DNA from 2 places in the Thermosynechococcus vestitus BP-1 genome. Region 1 is predicted to be linked to the other one. Evidence: predicted binding sites of a transcription regulator. Region 1 holds the regulator's gene; the other holds the start of a gene.

Region 1 (7,640 bases):
AAGTGTGGGGACAGGAGATTGACCACTGGGTACTGGATGTGGAGGCCTCCCGCCCACAGTTGCGGTACTGGTTGCAGCGGCTAGTGCCTGGGTATTGGCTCTTGCAGCAATTAAGTGCCCTTGGCCAAACGGTGATGGAAGTGAGCGATCGCCTGCGGCAACTAGAGACAGCAGGGATGACTGTGATTGCCCTCGCTGAAGGCTACGTTAGCGATCGCCCCCCCGCTGGTGATCAACTCTTGTCCCTCTGGGATCAGGTGAAGCAGCAACTCCACCGGCAAACCCTCTGCCACAACCACGCTCGTCATCGTCTCAAGCACCGTCCGCCGCCGGGTCGTGCCCCCTATGGCTATCGCCGAGGCAAAGAGCACTATGTGATTGATCGAGCGGCAGCCGTTGTCGTCAAGGATTTTGTTGAGCATTTTCTCCTCTATGGCTCCCTCAGTGCAGCGGTGCGCTTTATTGCCCACACTCACCACAAGCGGATTAGCGTAGCCACAGGTCGGCGCTGGCTGACCCACCCCGTCTATCGCGGCCATCTTTACTACCAAGGAAAAACGGTAATTCCCCAAACCCATGCCCCCCTGATTACGCCCGATGAAGCGGCTCAGGTGGATCGGCTGTTGCGGCGCCAACGCTCTCTGCCCCGTCGTAGTGCCAGTGCTCCCCATCCTCTGGCGGGATTGGTGATTTGTCGCCAATGTCAGCAACGCTTTGGTCGGACTCAGGTGCAGCCCTATCGCCAACCCAGCCAATATGCCTATTTGCGTCCCCTCCACTGTCCCCTTTCCCCAAAGTGTCGCAGCATTCCCTACAACGCTGCCCTAGCTGCTGTCATTGATCAAATTGGCGAACGCCTGCCGCCGGCGATCGCTCAACTTTGCCTACCGTCGTCAACCCTCACCGCCGAAATTGCAGCTATTGACAAGCAACTGCAACAACTGACTGCACTAGAAGGCCAAGGTCTCTTGGATGCGGAAACAGCTCAACTGCGCCGCTATAAACTGGCTGGGGAGCGGGCACGAATTGAGGCACAGCAGGCACAACTGCCCCCTAGCAACCTCTTGCAACTCGCGGTTACCCTCAGTCAGCCTCAATTTTGGTACCAACTCTCAGCCGCAGAGCAACGCTTTTATCTACGGGAGTTTTTACAGGCCATACAGGTCACCAGCCGCCCCCCACAGCCTTGGTCTGTCCATTTACAATTTATTTGGGAATCTGCTATTGGCAGTGCCCCTTAACCATTTCCAGTGCCCCGTTGGGCTGAAGAGCTGAAATGGGCAGGGTGGCTTATAGATTAGGTTATAGGTATAGATAAATAAAAAACAGCCATAAGAAATCGCAGGTATAAGGACTTATGACGATTGAACTCAGCGATCGCCAAAAGCAAATTCTGGGCGCTACGATTAACCATTACATTGCTACGGCGGAACCCGTCGCCTCAAAGGCGATCGCCACCGAATACAACCTCAACGTCAGCCCAGCCACCGTGCGCAATACGATGCTGCTCCTCGAGAAAAGCGGCCTGCTTTACCAGCCCCACACCTCCGCAGGGCGAGTGCCCTCCGATTCTGGCTATCGCGTTTATGTGGATGAACTGATCCAGCCTATTCCCGATATAGCTCGCAAAGCTGAGAGTCTCTTGAGTGAGCGATTTATTTGGAGACAACAACGTCTTGAGGTGATCTTGCGGCAAGCAGCGCAGTTACTTTCGGATCTCAGTGGCTACATTACGCTCATTACGCTGCCTAATGCTTTGGAGCGACAAATTCGGGTGATTCAACTGGTCGCTTTGGATTCGCAGCAGGTGATGGTCATTCTGGTTCTCGATACCTACGAAACCCAATCAGCGCTCATTCAATTGGAGCAGGGGGAAGAAGACCCTGAGCTACGGGAGCGTACCCTACAGGTACTGACCAACTTTCTCAATCATCAGTTGCAGGGGCGATCGCTGGTGGAACTCAGTGCCATTGACTGGCAAAAACTGGATTTGGAGTTTCAAACCTACAGCCAGCAGCTTCAGGCCCTACTGCGGCAGTTGAGGGATCGCTACAGCCACCAGGGCACCGCCTTTGTCATCAGTGGCCTTGCGGATCTCCTCCAGCAGCCAGAATTTTCCCAAGTGGAGCAGGTACAAATGCTGCTGCATCTTCTCGAAGACCAACAGGATCAACTAGCTCCCTTGATCACTACCGATAGCCAAGCCCCCTCCCAAGTGCAAATCCGCATTGGCAGTGAAAATACCCTAGCACCGATGCAATGCTGTACCTTGGTCTATTCCTGCTACTGCTATGGGGACTCTCCCGTAGGCAGTATTGGCATTCTAGGGCCGACGCGGATGCCCTATGCACGGATTATTCCCCTAGTGGCCACAGCGGCAGACTATTTGACAGAGCAGGTGAGTTGCCGCAGGTAACAAAACCTACGGCTGCGGTCACAATAAGCTTTTCTTTTTCAAGAAGAAAATATTTTGGCAAGTTTGATAGTATGGCAGAGCTGTCCGGGTTGTCGTACGCCATTTCCAGGTACTGACTCGCAATACTTCCCAGCCCTCGCAGCTTTCTATCCTCCTTAAGTCGCTTGGATGTAGTTGGCTTCTGTGCATGCTACCGCTGATCAATCTTTGCGGCGTAGTGGCCCATGTCGCCCCCTAGAATCGTCAATCGCTTATTGTGCCAAAAAGCAACAAAGTCCACACGATATCAGGGCAGAGGATGCCTTCAGTGAGGGCCAGTCTGCCTGAAAATACCAGTGGATGCAAGCTTGGGGTATGAGCACTGGAATTTGTGCCAACGGCATCTGATGACAAGGAGATTTTTCAGAGTTACCACTTTTTGCCGGGTCTCTCGTTGTGCGTTCATCGGCTCCTTGCTTCGGGTCCTTAGGGCCTTAGGTCCATTGCTTGTAATTTTTACTGCCCTATAGCTATCTATTGGGGAAGCTCCAAAGCTTAATCTCTAGGCACCAGAGGTCCCTACTCCCTAGAGTGAGGAGAGAGAGCATGCTACTAAAACTGTGAAGTGATTGCCACGTAACCAACGCAATCTACTTGTGGCTCTATCATACACAATAGACTAGTGGGAGTATTGCCAAAACACTTGGAGCGATTGAAATGCCGACACCCGCCTTGCTGGTTCTCGCCGATGGTTCAGTCTTTCGCGGTTTTTCCTTTGGGGCACCGGGGACAGCCATTGGGGAGGTGGTCTTTAATACCGGCATGACGGGTTATCAAGAGGTGCTTACCGACCCTAGTTATTATGGTCAAATTGTGACATTCACCTACCCTGAGTTGGGCAATACGGGAACCACCCCCGAAGACGATGAATCCGATCGCCCCCAAGTGCGCGGTGCTGTTGCTCGCAATATCTGTGATATTCCCAGTAACTGGCGATCGCAACAATCGTTACCTGATTACCTCAAAGCCCATCGAATTCCTGCGATTTATGGGATTGACACCCGCGCCCTCACCCGCAAAATTCGCACCGTCGGTGCCATGAATGGCGGCATTTCCACAGAAATCCTTGACCCCGTTGAACTGCTGCAAAAAGTCCTTGCCGCCCCCAGTATGCAGGGACAAAACCTAGCGAAAGTGGTGACCACCCGCACCCCCTATGAATGGACAGAGCCAACGCCCGCCGCCTGGGAATTTCGTCCGCAAACCGCTACCGAAGAGCCACCCTTGACGGTTGTGGCCATTGATTTTGGCGTGAAGCGCAACATTCTCCGTCGCTTGGCCAGCTATGGCTGCCGTGTGATTGTTGTGCCGGCGGATACGCCAGCGGAAACGATTCTCAGCTATGACCCCGATGGCATTTTCCTTTCCAATGGCCCGGGCGACCCGGCGGCAGTTCAGGAAGGCATTGAAACCACGCGCAAATTACTAGGGGCGCAGCGGCCCATGTTTGGCATTTGTTTAGGGCATCAGTTGTTGGGACTCTCCTTGGGAGCAGAAACCTTCAAGCTGAAGTTTGGTCACCGGGGGTTGAACCAGCCCGCTGGCCTGACACAGGAAGTGGAAATTACCAGCCAAAACCACGGCTTTGCTATCACCGCAGAATCCCTTGCCCAAACTCCCGTAGAGATTACTCACTTTAACCTCAATGACAAAACCGTTGCGGGTTTGAAGCACCAAACATTGCCAATTTTCTCGGTGCAGTACCACCCGGAGGCCAGCCCTGGCCCCCATGATGCCGATTATCTCTTTGGCGAGTTTGTAGCGCAAATGCGTGCCTATCGTCAACAACATCCCCGCCGCCAATGAAAGGGCGATCGCTCACCCCCTATCTCTTTCTTGCCCCTGCCTTGGGGTTGCTCACACTGACGGTCTTTTGGCCAGCCCTACAGGCTTTTTTCCTCAGTTTCACCCGCTATGAAACCGATCTCCTGAGCCCCCCCGTGTGGGTAGGAGGGGCCAATTTTGCGCAGTTGTGGCGCGATGGCGTCTTCTGGAAAACCTTGGGCAATACTTTTCTCTATCTAGTGGTGGTGGTGCCAATTCTGGCGATCGCTCCCCTACTGCTGGCAATTCTCGTCAATCAACCCCTGCGGGGCATCCACTGGTTTCGTGCGGCCTACTACAGCCCCGTAATTATCTCAATGGTGGTGGCGGGGATTGCCTGGCGCTGGCTCTATGCCCCCAATGGCCTCTTAAATCAACTGGTACAGGGTCTGCATCTGCGGGATACCCCCATTCCTTGGCTGACGAGTCCGCGCCTCGCTCTCTTTAGTGTCATGGCTGTTACCGTCTGGAAAGGCTTGGGCTACTACATGGTGATCTATCTAGCGGGACTTCAGGGGATTAGCGGTGAACTGTACGAAGCGGCGGCGATCGATGGCAGTGACGGCTGGCAACAGCATTGGGATATTACGCTGCCACTGATGCGCCCCTATATTCTGTTGGTGAGTATTATCTCAGCAATTTCTGCCACCAAGGTCTTTGAAGAAGTCTATGTCATGACCCAGGGGGGTCCCCTCAATAGCTCCAAAACCATTGTTTATTACATCTACGAGAATGCCTTTCAGCGCTTAGAGGTGAACTACGCCTGTACGATGGGGCTGATTTTATTCCTGTTTATCCTGTCTTTGTCCCTCTTAAATCTCAAGCTTGGTCGCCAGGTGGAAATGCCCCTTAACTAACCACCTGCATGCCTTGAATCAACCATTGATTGCCGCGACGGATAAAGGTATAAATGACCCGGTAGGGATCGCTATAGGAAATATCAGTGCGCAGGGTTCCCTGTTCATAGAAACGGGCATCCTCGTTGACTTCTGCCAACACCTCCACACGATCGCTCCTTTGGAGGCGGACTTCCTTCACTTCTAAGTTCTTTAGGGTATAAACCCAATAGCTGCCCTCGGACTTTAAGCCCTGTGCCCGCGATCGCCAGCGGCTGAGTTCTGGCTCCGCCAAAATCGTTGTTAGTTTGTCCACCTCAAATGGTCGCCCAAGGGCTTGGGCTTTAATTTGCTGCCAAGTGTGGAGGCGATCGCGCGCCATCTCTGGTGTTAAAGTGATGGCTAAGGTCGTCGGTTGTGGCGTTGGGGTCGGCGTTGCCACAGGAGTTGGTGCCGGTGTCACCGGCGGCGGGGGGGCTTCAGCGGTTTTGGCGGGCCAATAGACTTTTGCCAACGCCCCTAAACCCACAAGAACCACTCCTGCACCCATCCAAAACCAAGTCTGACGTTTTTGGGCGCAACGGTTTCGAGGGCTGCGCCGTTTGCGAGGCGATGGTTGGGGCATCGATGTCCCCGTTGCAGTTGCAGAAGGGGTAAAAGCCGATGCCGAAAGGCCCTGACCCAGCCGACTCTGATCCTGCAACGGTAACGTTTCCGCTGTGAAGGAGAGGGGAGGGGGCACGGCCACCGTTGGTCTGATCACTTCAGGGAGCGCAGAGGCAGTGGTCGCAGGGGGTTCAGGGGCAATGGAGTCCTCACTGAGAGCCTCTAGATAGGTTTGGACATTGGCATCAGCAAAGTAAGCCTCCAAGGCCACGGGTGTTTCCCCCAAGTCCCGAAATGCAGGATAAATTTCCTCCGTGAGCCATTGTGTGGTGTAGTAATAAAGCCCCGGCAGTCGATCGCCAGCCTCACCGGCATGACGGCGGATAAAGTCCAGAGTCGGTTGATCTTGGCTGTGGTCAAGAGCTGCCAAGGCCTCGGTGGGCTGTCCCAAAAGCAGCAAGCAACTGGCAAGTTCAAGATAGACGTCTTGATGGGGGAGCAGCTGCTGCAATAAATCCTTGGCCCGACAAATATAGCTCGGCTGCAGTTCATGCACTCCCCGTGCTACCAAGGCATGTACCGCAAGGTAGGTGGCCACCGCTGAGGGACGCCGCGATTCCCGTTCAAAGAGTTCCTGTTGTTCTGCCACGGTAAGATGGCTGCGCAGTTGCAAAATAAATTTCAGAAAATCCTCAACTGTTAGTCCTGAGCGATCGTCACCGCGCCCCTCAATGCCCCCGCGCTCACTCAGCATTTGCCGCAGCAATAAAATACCCCGCTGCCGATTCGCACTATCGGACAAAGGCAGTGCCAGTAATTCCAGAATGCGGTAGGGACGCAGCCGATTCAGTTCCGTCTGAAACTGCTCCTGGAGCTCGGGAAACAAATTTACCCGCTGAAGTACCTGGAGACCGGCTTCTAGCTGAGAGGCGGCTGATTCATAGGACTGCCGCTGCCATTCCTCCCGTCCCAATTCCAGATAGGCCAAAGCCACAGTGAGGGTAATGTCGGCAACGGCGGCAGGGGAAGTGTAGGGGCGATTGCGCTCAAAAACATCCTTTTTAAGAAAGGCGTCTCCCAGGTTGACAACTTGGGCATAATTTCCTAGTTCATACAGCAGTAGGAGTGCCCCCGACAATTGCTCATCACTAATTTCAATGTGGGGAGTGGTGGCATCGGGATCCAACTGGGCAATCAAATCATCGGGATCAACGGTACGGCAGTGGCGATCGTAGGCATCGCGCTGCTCCGGTTCTCGCAAAACTGCATAGGCCTGCTCAATGAGTTCGCGACGGGTGGCAACTGTGGTGGGGGAGTGCTGATGGGTAGGGAGCTGCAACAGCCGGTCCCGAAAGGCCTGCTCAATTTGCTCCGGCGTTGCCTGAATAGGCACACCCAACACTTGGTAATAATCGAGGGGAATGCGCACCTGAACCCAAACCTTTATAGGATGAACCCGTCTATCAACGATGACAGCACACTCACGTGCAGCCAATAGCAACAGAGAGCCTTTGCCAGCAGTGACTCAACGTTTAGAAATAACAGGGAATAGTGTTCCCCCCAAAAGGGAGTATCAAGCGTTTTAGGGTATCACAATTTCTGTCCCTCAGTGCAACTCTGAGGAGAGACGGGGTGGCTTAACCGCGTACTTTTGCTGTAAAGCCAGAGGCCTTAAATTGTTCTAAGTGCAAAGGCTCTGGTTGGTTGTAGGGTACACTAATGCGAATTTCAAACTCGCTAATGCCGGGTGGAATGACATCAATTGCACCGACCCGAGTGCGGTTTTGCAACACTGGATTACCATTGGCATCGTAGATGCGGCCAAAGACATCGGCATCTACTACCGTTTTGCCGGATTTATTCTCTGCTTTACCAGTAATCAGGTAGCAGTTGGCCTTGAGGGTGGTACCCCCGGGTGT
Region 2 (7,640 bases), 620 kb from region 1:
CCCAAGCCATGGCACTCTGGGCAGGCACCATAGGGGGAGTTAAAGGAAAAAAGTCGAGGAGAGAGCTCATCCATCACCGCCCCATGCTCAGGGCAGGCAAAATTTTCTGAAAACAGGAGCGTTTGACCCTCAGCTCCCGTCTCCCGGGACACCACACTGACCATTGCCGTACCGTTGCCATGGTGCAATGCCGTTCGCAACGAATCCCCTAAGCGTTCCTCAATCCCCGGCTTGAGCACAAGGCGATCGACAACAATTTCAATCCTGTGGGCATGGTTTTTATCTAGTTCAATGGCCTCACTGAGGTCGCGCACCTCGCCATCAATGCGAACCCGCACAAAACCTTCACTGGCCAGACTCGACAGCAGCTTCTTGTGGGTCCCCTTTTTGCCCTTGACAATGGGGGCCAAGACTTGAAAGCGGCTCTGGAGCGGCAACTGCATAACCTGATCCACCATTTCATCAATGGTTTGGGGGCGGATCGAGCGATCGCAATGGGGGCAATGGGGTTCACCGGCACGGCCATAGAGCAGCCGCAGGTAGTCATAAATTTCCGTGACCGTACCCACCGTCGAGCGAGGGTTGTGGGAGGTGGACTTTTGATCAATAGAAATCGCTGGACTCAGCCCCTCAATGGCATCCACATCAGGCTTATCCAACTGGCCGAGGAATTGCCGCGCATAGGCACTCAGGGACTCCACATAGCGGCGTTGTCCTTCAGCAAAAATCGTGTCAAAGGCAAGGGAGGATTTCCCGGAACCGGAGACGCCGGTCATTACAATCAGGCGATCGCGGGGCAGATCGAGGTCAATGTTTTTCAGATTATGCTGCCGTGCACCCCGAATGCGAATTTCACCCCCAGGCACTGGATCGCCCATACTGCAAAAAGAACTAATGTTAAAAAACATTACATTGAGGGCTATTATAGCAACGCTGCCAGACCCTGTCGCGGCCACTCAGCCATGAAAAAAGCGGGGTCTGGTTGCCCCGCTTCCCATGTGACTTAGGCGATACTCGATGAGCCTTGCCTAGGCAGGTTCAGGGATTAACCCTCTGCCCGGGGTAGACATCGGCTTAGTAGTCGAAGTCACCGCCCATACCCGCACCGCTGCCCGCAGGATTATTTTCCTTGGGTTCGGGCTTGTCAACGATGATGCACTCGGTGGTCAGGACCATACCGGCAATAGAGGCCGCATTTTGCAGAGCCGAGCGGGTAACTTTGGCAGGGTCAACGATACCGGCATCGAACATGTTGACATATTCATCTTTGGCGGCATCATAACCCACATCGAAGGGTTTTTCTTTGACCCGCTCGACAATGATGGCACCATTTTGACCCGCGTTTTCGGCAATGCGACGCAGGGGAGCGCTGAGGGCACGCTCAACAATGTTGGCACCAATCAGTTCTTCACCCGTTAGGTGCTCAGCGGCCCAGTTGCTCAACTCAGGAGCCAAGTGAACCAAGGTGGTACCGCCGCCGGGAACAATCCCCTCTTCAACAGCGGCTTTGGTGGCGTTAATCGCATCTTCCAGACGGAGTTTGCGATCCTTCATTTCAGTTTCGGTGGCAGCACCGACTTTAATCACTGCCACACCACCCGCCAGTTTGGCCAACCGCTCCTGCAGTTTTTCTTTGTCGTAGCTGGAGTCAGTTTCTTCGATTTGGCGACGGATTTGCTCGCAGCGAGCCTTGACGGCTTTTTCATTGCCTTCGGCCACAATCGTGGTGTGATCTTTGGTGATCGTGATGCGGCGAGCTTTACCGAGCATATCCAGCTTGGCATTTTCCAGCTTCAGACCCGCATCTTCGGTGATCACTTGACCCGCTGTGAGGACGGCAATATCTTCGAGCATCGCTTTACGGCGATCGCCAAAGCCGGGAGCTTTCACAGCAGCTACATTCAAGACACCGCGCAGACGGTTGACCACCAGGGTCGCCAAGGCCTCTTTCTCAATGTCTTCGGCAATGATGACCAAGGGCTTACCGGCGCGAGCCACCTGTTCGAGGATCGGCACCAGATCTTGCACCAAGGTAATTTTCTTGTCGGTGACCAGCACGAAGGGCTCATCGAGCACAGCTTCCATGCGCTCGGTGTCAGTGGCAAAGTAGGGGGAAATGTAGCCCTTGTCAAAGCGCATCCCCTCGGTGACCTCCAGTTCCGTGGTCATGGATTTGCCCTCTTCGAGGGAGATCACGCCCTCTTTGCCCACTTTGTCCATAGCGTCGGCAATCATCCGACCCACTTCTTCATCGTTCCCGGCAGAGATCGCCGCCACTTGGGCAATGGCTTTGGAGTCCTCCACTGGACGGGCATGTTCAGCAATTTTTTCAACAAGGAATTGGGTGGCTTTGTCAATGCCACGTTTCAGGGCAATGGGGTTAGCACCAGCAGCAACGTTGCGCAGCCCCTCTTTCACCATGGCATGGGCAAGAACCGTCGCCGTCGTGGTACCGTCACCGGCAGCATCATTGGTCTTGGAGGCAGCTTGGCGAATTAGAGCCACGCCGGTGTTTTCAATGTGATCTTCGAGTTCAATTTCTTTAGCAATGGTGACGCCATCATTGACAATTTGCGGCGCCCCAAATTTTTTCTCCAGAACCACGTTCCGACCTTTCGGACCAAGGGTCACAGCCACAGATTCGGCCAAGATGTCCATCCCTTTTTCAAGGGCACGACGAGCATTTTCGTTGTAGATAATGCGTTTCGCCATATGTGTTTCCTACCTCAATCCTTCAACAGTCATGAAAAATCGCACCAAGATCAAAGGAAGTCAGCGACCTAGCCCACAATGGCCAAGATGTCTTTTTCCGAGAGGAGAACGTAGTCTTCGCCCGCCAGTTTCACTTCGGTACCGGCATATTTGGAGTACAGCACTTTGTCACCCACTTTCACATCCATAGGCTGACGCTTGCCGTCTTCAGTGAGTTTGCCGGGACCTACGGCGGTCACTTCACCCACTTGGGGTTTTTCACGGGCATTGTCGGGCAGGAGAATTCCCCCTGCGGTCCGTTCTTCGCTTTCGGCGACTTTGACAAAAATGCGATCGCCCAAAGGCTTCACAGTTGAAACGCTTAGAGATACGGCTGCCATAGCGTACTGTTCTCCCAATTGTAAGAGTATGGATGGATAGCACTCACTGCACGGCTCATCGCGCAGTCTCGGGGGAGTGAGAGCATCCTTGGTAATGGCTTAGCACTCTCACCCTTCGAGTGCTAATGTAGCGAGAGACGGTTGGCGATCGCAACTCCTGTTGCAGTACGGTTTTCCGAACGGTACTTTAGTTCTTTAGCCCCGTAGTGGCAATACCGCGAATCAGTTGCCGCTGACCCAAAATAAACAAAATCATCACCGGTACAGTGGCAATCACCGCCGCGGCCATCATCAACGGCCAATCATTGGTGAACTGCTCCTGAAAATTGGCCAAGGAAAGCTGCACGGTGATCAGTTCTGGCTTGGTGGTAAAGACCAAGGGCTTAAACAGATCATTCCACTCGCCAATGAAGGTAAAGATAAAGAGCGTTACCAAGGCGGGTCGGCTCAGGGGCAAGAGAATATGCCAGAGGACCTGCCAGCGATTTGCCCCATCCAAGAGGGCTGCCTCCTCAAGGGCAACGGGCAATGTGAGAAAAAACTGCCGCATCAAAAAGACACCAAAGCCATTGGCCGCCGTTGGCAAGATCAATGCGCCATAGGTGTTGATCAGATGAGCCGCCTTCAGGATGAGAAAAATTGGGATCACCAAAAGCTGAAATGGGATCACTAGGGTTGCTAGCATCAGCAGCAGAATTGTCTGTTGTCCCGGAAAGGAAAGTCGCGCAAGGGCGTAACCTGCTAGGGCTGAAGTTACCAACTGGAGCCCCGTCACCGCCAAGGCCACAAACGTTGAGTTGGCAAAGGCTAAGATAAAGTGTCCCTGCTGCCATGCTGCGTGATAGCTCTGCCAGGTCCAGCCTTGGGGCGGCCATAATTGAGTGGGTAGGGTTCCGGGTGGCCAGCCGGAGGTAGAAAGCACCACTAGCAAGGGACTGAGAACCAACAATGCTCCCAATATCAATAGGAGCGTTAAGCCTACCCTAGGAGCGACCACTGCCAGACATCCGTTTGAGCAAATCCACAAACCCTTTGACTTCTTCGCGCAAAAGAAAGCCCGCATAGGCCTCCATGCCATGCTCGCCAATGTCCAACCCCTCGATTTCCTCTTCTGGAGAAACGCGGATGCCAATGGTCGCATTCAGGAGTAGCCACACCGCTGTACTAAAGGCAACGGTAAACCCGCCCACCGCCAGCACCCCCACCAATTGGTACCCGAACTGGGTAAAGTCACCACTCCAGAGCAATCCCTTGAGGGGCCCTGCCCCAGCTTCGTAAAAGCGCCCCGGTCCATCGGCAAAGAGACCTACGGCTAAGGTACCCCAGACGCCATTGACCAAGTGTACGGAAATGGCTCCCACTGGATCGTCAATTTTCAGACGATCAATTGTCACTACTGAAAAGACAATGATGGTCCCCGCAATAGCGCCGATTAACGCCGCACTCTCAATGGTAACAAAAGCACAGGAGGCGGTGATGGCCACTAATCCCGCCAGAATTCCGTTAATGATCATCGAAAGGTCAGGCTTGCCAAAGTAGAGTGTGGAAACCACCGTTGCAGTGACCCCCCCAAAGGCCGCCGCCATATTCGTGGTGACAGCAATGTGGGCGATCGCCCCCGGATCTGCCGCCATCGTTGACCCTGGATTAAAACCAAACCAACCAAGCCACAGGATCAAACACCCCAAGGTGGCGATCGCAAAATTATGGCCGGGGATGGCCGCCACCGACCCATCCGGCAGAAAGCGCCCCAAACGCGGCCCTAGGAGAGCTGCCCCCATCAATGCTGCCCATCCGCCTACAGAGTGCACCACCGTAGAACCAGCAAAATCCCACATGCCTAGCTGTTGCAGCCAACCGCCGCCCCAGATCCAGTGGCCCGTAATTGGATAGGAAATCCCCACCAGCAGCAAGCTGAAGATAAAAAAGGCATAGAACTTAATCCGCTCCGCCACTGCCCCAGAAACAATTGTGGCTGCCGTTCCCGCAAACACAAGTTGAAAGAAAAACTTAGCCGAGAGGGGCACCGCTGCCCAACTGAGGGAACTATAGACCCCCCGATAAGCTTCGCCAGTGGCCGGACTATTATCAGCACCCAGCAAAAAGAACCCACTGCTGCCCAACACCCCATTGCCATCCCCAAACATTAGGGCAAAACCAATTGCCCAATAGGAAATACTCGCAAGGGCAAAGACAATCAAGTTCTTTGAGAGCAGGTTCACCGCATTCTTAGCACGGCAAAAGCCGGTTTCCAACATACCAAAGCCAGCATTCATGAAAAATACCAAGACGCCGGCCAAAATCACCCAGAGCGTGTTGAGCGCCACCTGCACCTTTTCCGGAACCGCTGCTGAGGCGGCAGTATCCTGCCCCAATGCGGCTGTTGCACTGAGCACACCAATCATCACTGCAAACGTCAGTAGCGTGCGGCGAGTGGGCAGATAGAGAATCTGAGTCAGAGGATGCTGAAGACGGAACCCCCGGCGCAAGATAGAACGCAGTTTCATAGGTGCAGATGTCCAATCTACAAAGAAAACCCTTGGAACTTATCAACCCCCGCTAAAATCCCTAGAAAAATCCTAGGGTTGAGTTGCAAAGTTTGACACAAATCAAAGTTTGACATAGATGCACTGATCATCTCTGAATTCACCCTGGGGTATATGTATTCCACGATACAAAAACTTGGCTCTCTGCCTCAATTCTGCATAGGGACCAAGTGGTGCCAGTTAGATAAGTTGCAATTGTCCACCCCTGTGGAGTGTCCAGTGATAACTCATCCGCACTACCCAAATTCCGCTGTTGTCCACCGCTGGGTGCTCAGTTCTTGCCTGATGGGTTTAGGGTGTGTAACCCTACAGTTGGCTCCTGCAACTGCTCAAATTGCCGTCTATGAAGGGAAGCGGGTCACGGGGGACGTCACCCTCACCCTCCCCGATGGCAGCACCTACAAAGGGGAATTGCTAAACGGTCGCTTTGATGGCCAAGGCATCCTCACAATGGCCAATGGCAACCGCTACGAAGGGGAATTTCGCAATGGCCGCTACCACGGTCAGGGGGTGCTCACCTATGCCGATGGCGGGCGCTATGAAGGTGGCTTTGCCGATGGTATTTTTAGTGGCAAGGGTATTTTGCAACTGGCCAATGGCCAGCGCTACGAGGGAACGTTTCTCAATGGTCAGTACCATGGGGAGGGGGTACTCACCTTTCCCGACGGTACTCGCTACGAGGGACAGTTTCTAGCGGGCAAGTATCATGGAACTGGAACACTCTCCTTTGGGAATGGCACGAGCTATACGGGGCAGTTTCGCAATGGCTTATTTGAAGGAGAGGGGGTGCTTACTCTGCCAGATGGCTCCCGCATTATTGCCACATGGCACAATGGTCGTCGCGAGCCCCGCTAATCCCTTTCAATGGGGCTAGCTGTGGCTGATCCACTGACGGCAGCACTGAGGCCCTACGCCCGCTTTGGGGTGCGCCTGGGCCTTGAACCTATCCAGGCACTTCTGAGTGCCTTGGGGTCTCCGCAGTTCCAGGTGCCCTTGATCCACGTTGCGGGGACAAATGGCAAAGGCTCCGTGTGTGCCTATTTGGATAGTGTTTTGCGGGCAGCGGGCTATCGCACGGGTCGCTATACCTCGCCCCATCTGTTGAGCTGGTGTGAGCGCATTTGTGTGGATGGTGAACCCATTGCCCCTGAGGTCTTTTTGACCCTCATTCAACAAATTGAAGCAGTCCTGCCACAGGTGGCTTATCCCCCCAGTCAGTTTGAAGTGATCACGGCGGCGGCATGGCTGTATTTTGCCCAGCAGGGGGTAGATGTGGCGGTGATGGAGGTGGGCTTGGGGGGACGCTTGGATGCGACGAATGTGTGTCAGCCCCCTTTGGTGAGTGTGATTACCTCCATTGGTTGGGATCATTGGCAGCGGTTGGGCAATAGCCTGGGGGCAATTGCGGGCGAAAAGGCTGGAATTCTCAAGCAGGGTGTACCTGCTGTTATTGGTCCGGTTCCTCCAGAGGCAAAGACAGTGATTGCCGAGCGTTTAGCCGCTTTGGCCTGCCCGGCCGTCTGGCCAGAACCGGCCCAAAGGTGTGTTGAGCGTGCTGGTTGGGCAACTTGGGGTGGCATCGAGTACCCCTTGCCTTTGGCGGGAGAGATGCAGTTGGTCAATTCAGCGATCGCGATCGCCACACTGCAATGCCTGCAAGCTCAAGGTTGGCAAATTTCCCTAACAGCGATTCAACAGGGCATGGCACAAACCCGCTGGCCGGGACGACTGCAATGGTTACACTGGCAAGGTCGACAACTGCTCATTGATGGTGCCCACAATGCTCCCGCAGCTGCTTACCTACGGCAATATGTGGATCAATTGGGCTGGACAGAGGTGACTTGGGTCGTGGGGATCCTAGCCAATAAGGATCACGAGGGGATTCTCAACCATCTCCTGCGAGCCGGCGATCGCCTGTGGCTGGTGCCCGTCCCGGATCACGCTAGCGCTAACCTAGAGCACTTGAAGGACCTTGCCTACACCTGTTGTCCTAGGCTAGGGG

Evidence for each region. The regulator HrcA, encoded in region 1, represses chaperone genes, less so after heat shock. The targets are predictions, from matches to a motif close to TTAGCACTCNNANNNTNNGAGTGCTAA.
Region 2: the regulator HrcA is predicted to act here: its motif matches at 3,192-3,218, upstream of groES (co-chaperone GroES).

The regions. Positions count from the first base shown of each region.
Region 1 covers NC_004113.1:781,920-789,559, reverse strand. Annotated here, with positions in the region: gene TLL_RS03870 (recombinase family protein) at 1-1,241, shown strand, start outside; gene hrcA (heat-inducible transcriptional repressor HrcA) at 1,358-2,416, shown strand; gene carA (glutamine-hydrolyzing carbamoyl-phosphate synthase small subunit) at 3,113-4,261, shown strand; gene TLL_RS03855 (carbohydrate ABC transporter permease) at 4,258-5,136, shown strand; gene TLL_RS03850 (IMS domain-containing protein) at 5,129-7,222, opposite strand; gene TLL_RS03845 (hypothetical protein) at 7,359-7,640, opposite strand, start outside.
Region 2 covers NC_004113.1:165,413-173,052, forward strand. Annotated here, with positions in the region: gene uvrA (excinuclease ABC subunit UvrA) at 1-878, opposite strand, end outside; gene groL (chaperonin GroEL) at 1,075-2,712, opposite strand; gene groES (co-chaperone GroES) at 2,781-3,092, opposite strand; gene TLL_RS00935 (carbohydrate ABC transporter permease) at 3,280-4,155, opposite strand; gene TLL_RS00940 (ammonium transporter) at 4,076-5,599, opposite strand; gene TLL_RS00945 (MORN repeat-containing protein) at 5,858-6,493, shown strand; gene TLL_RS00950 (bifunctional folylpolyglutamate synthase/dihydrofolate synthase) at 6,503-7,640, shown strand, end outside.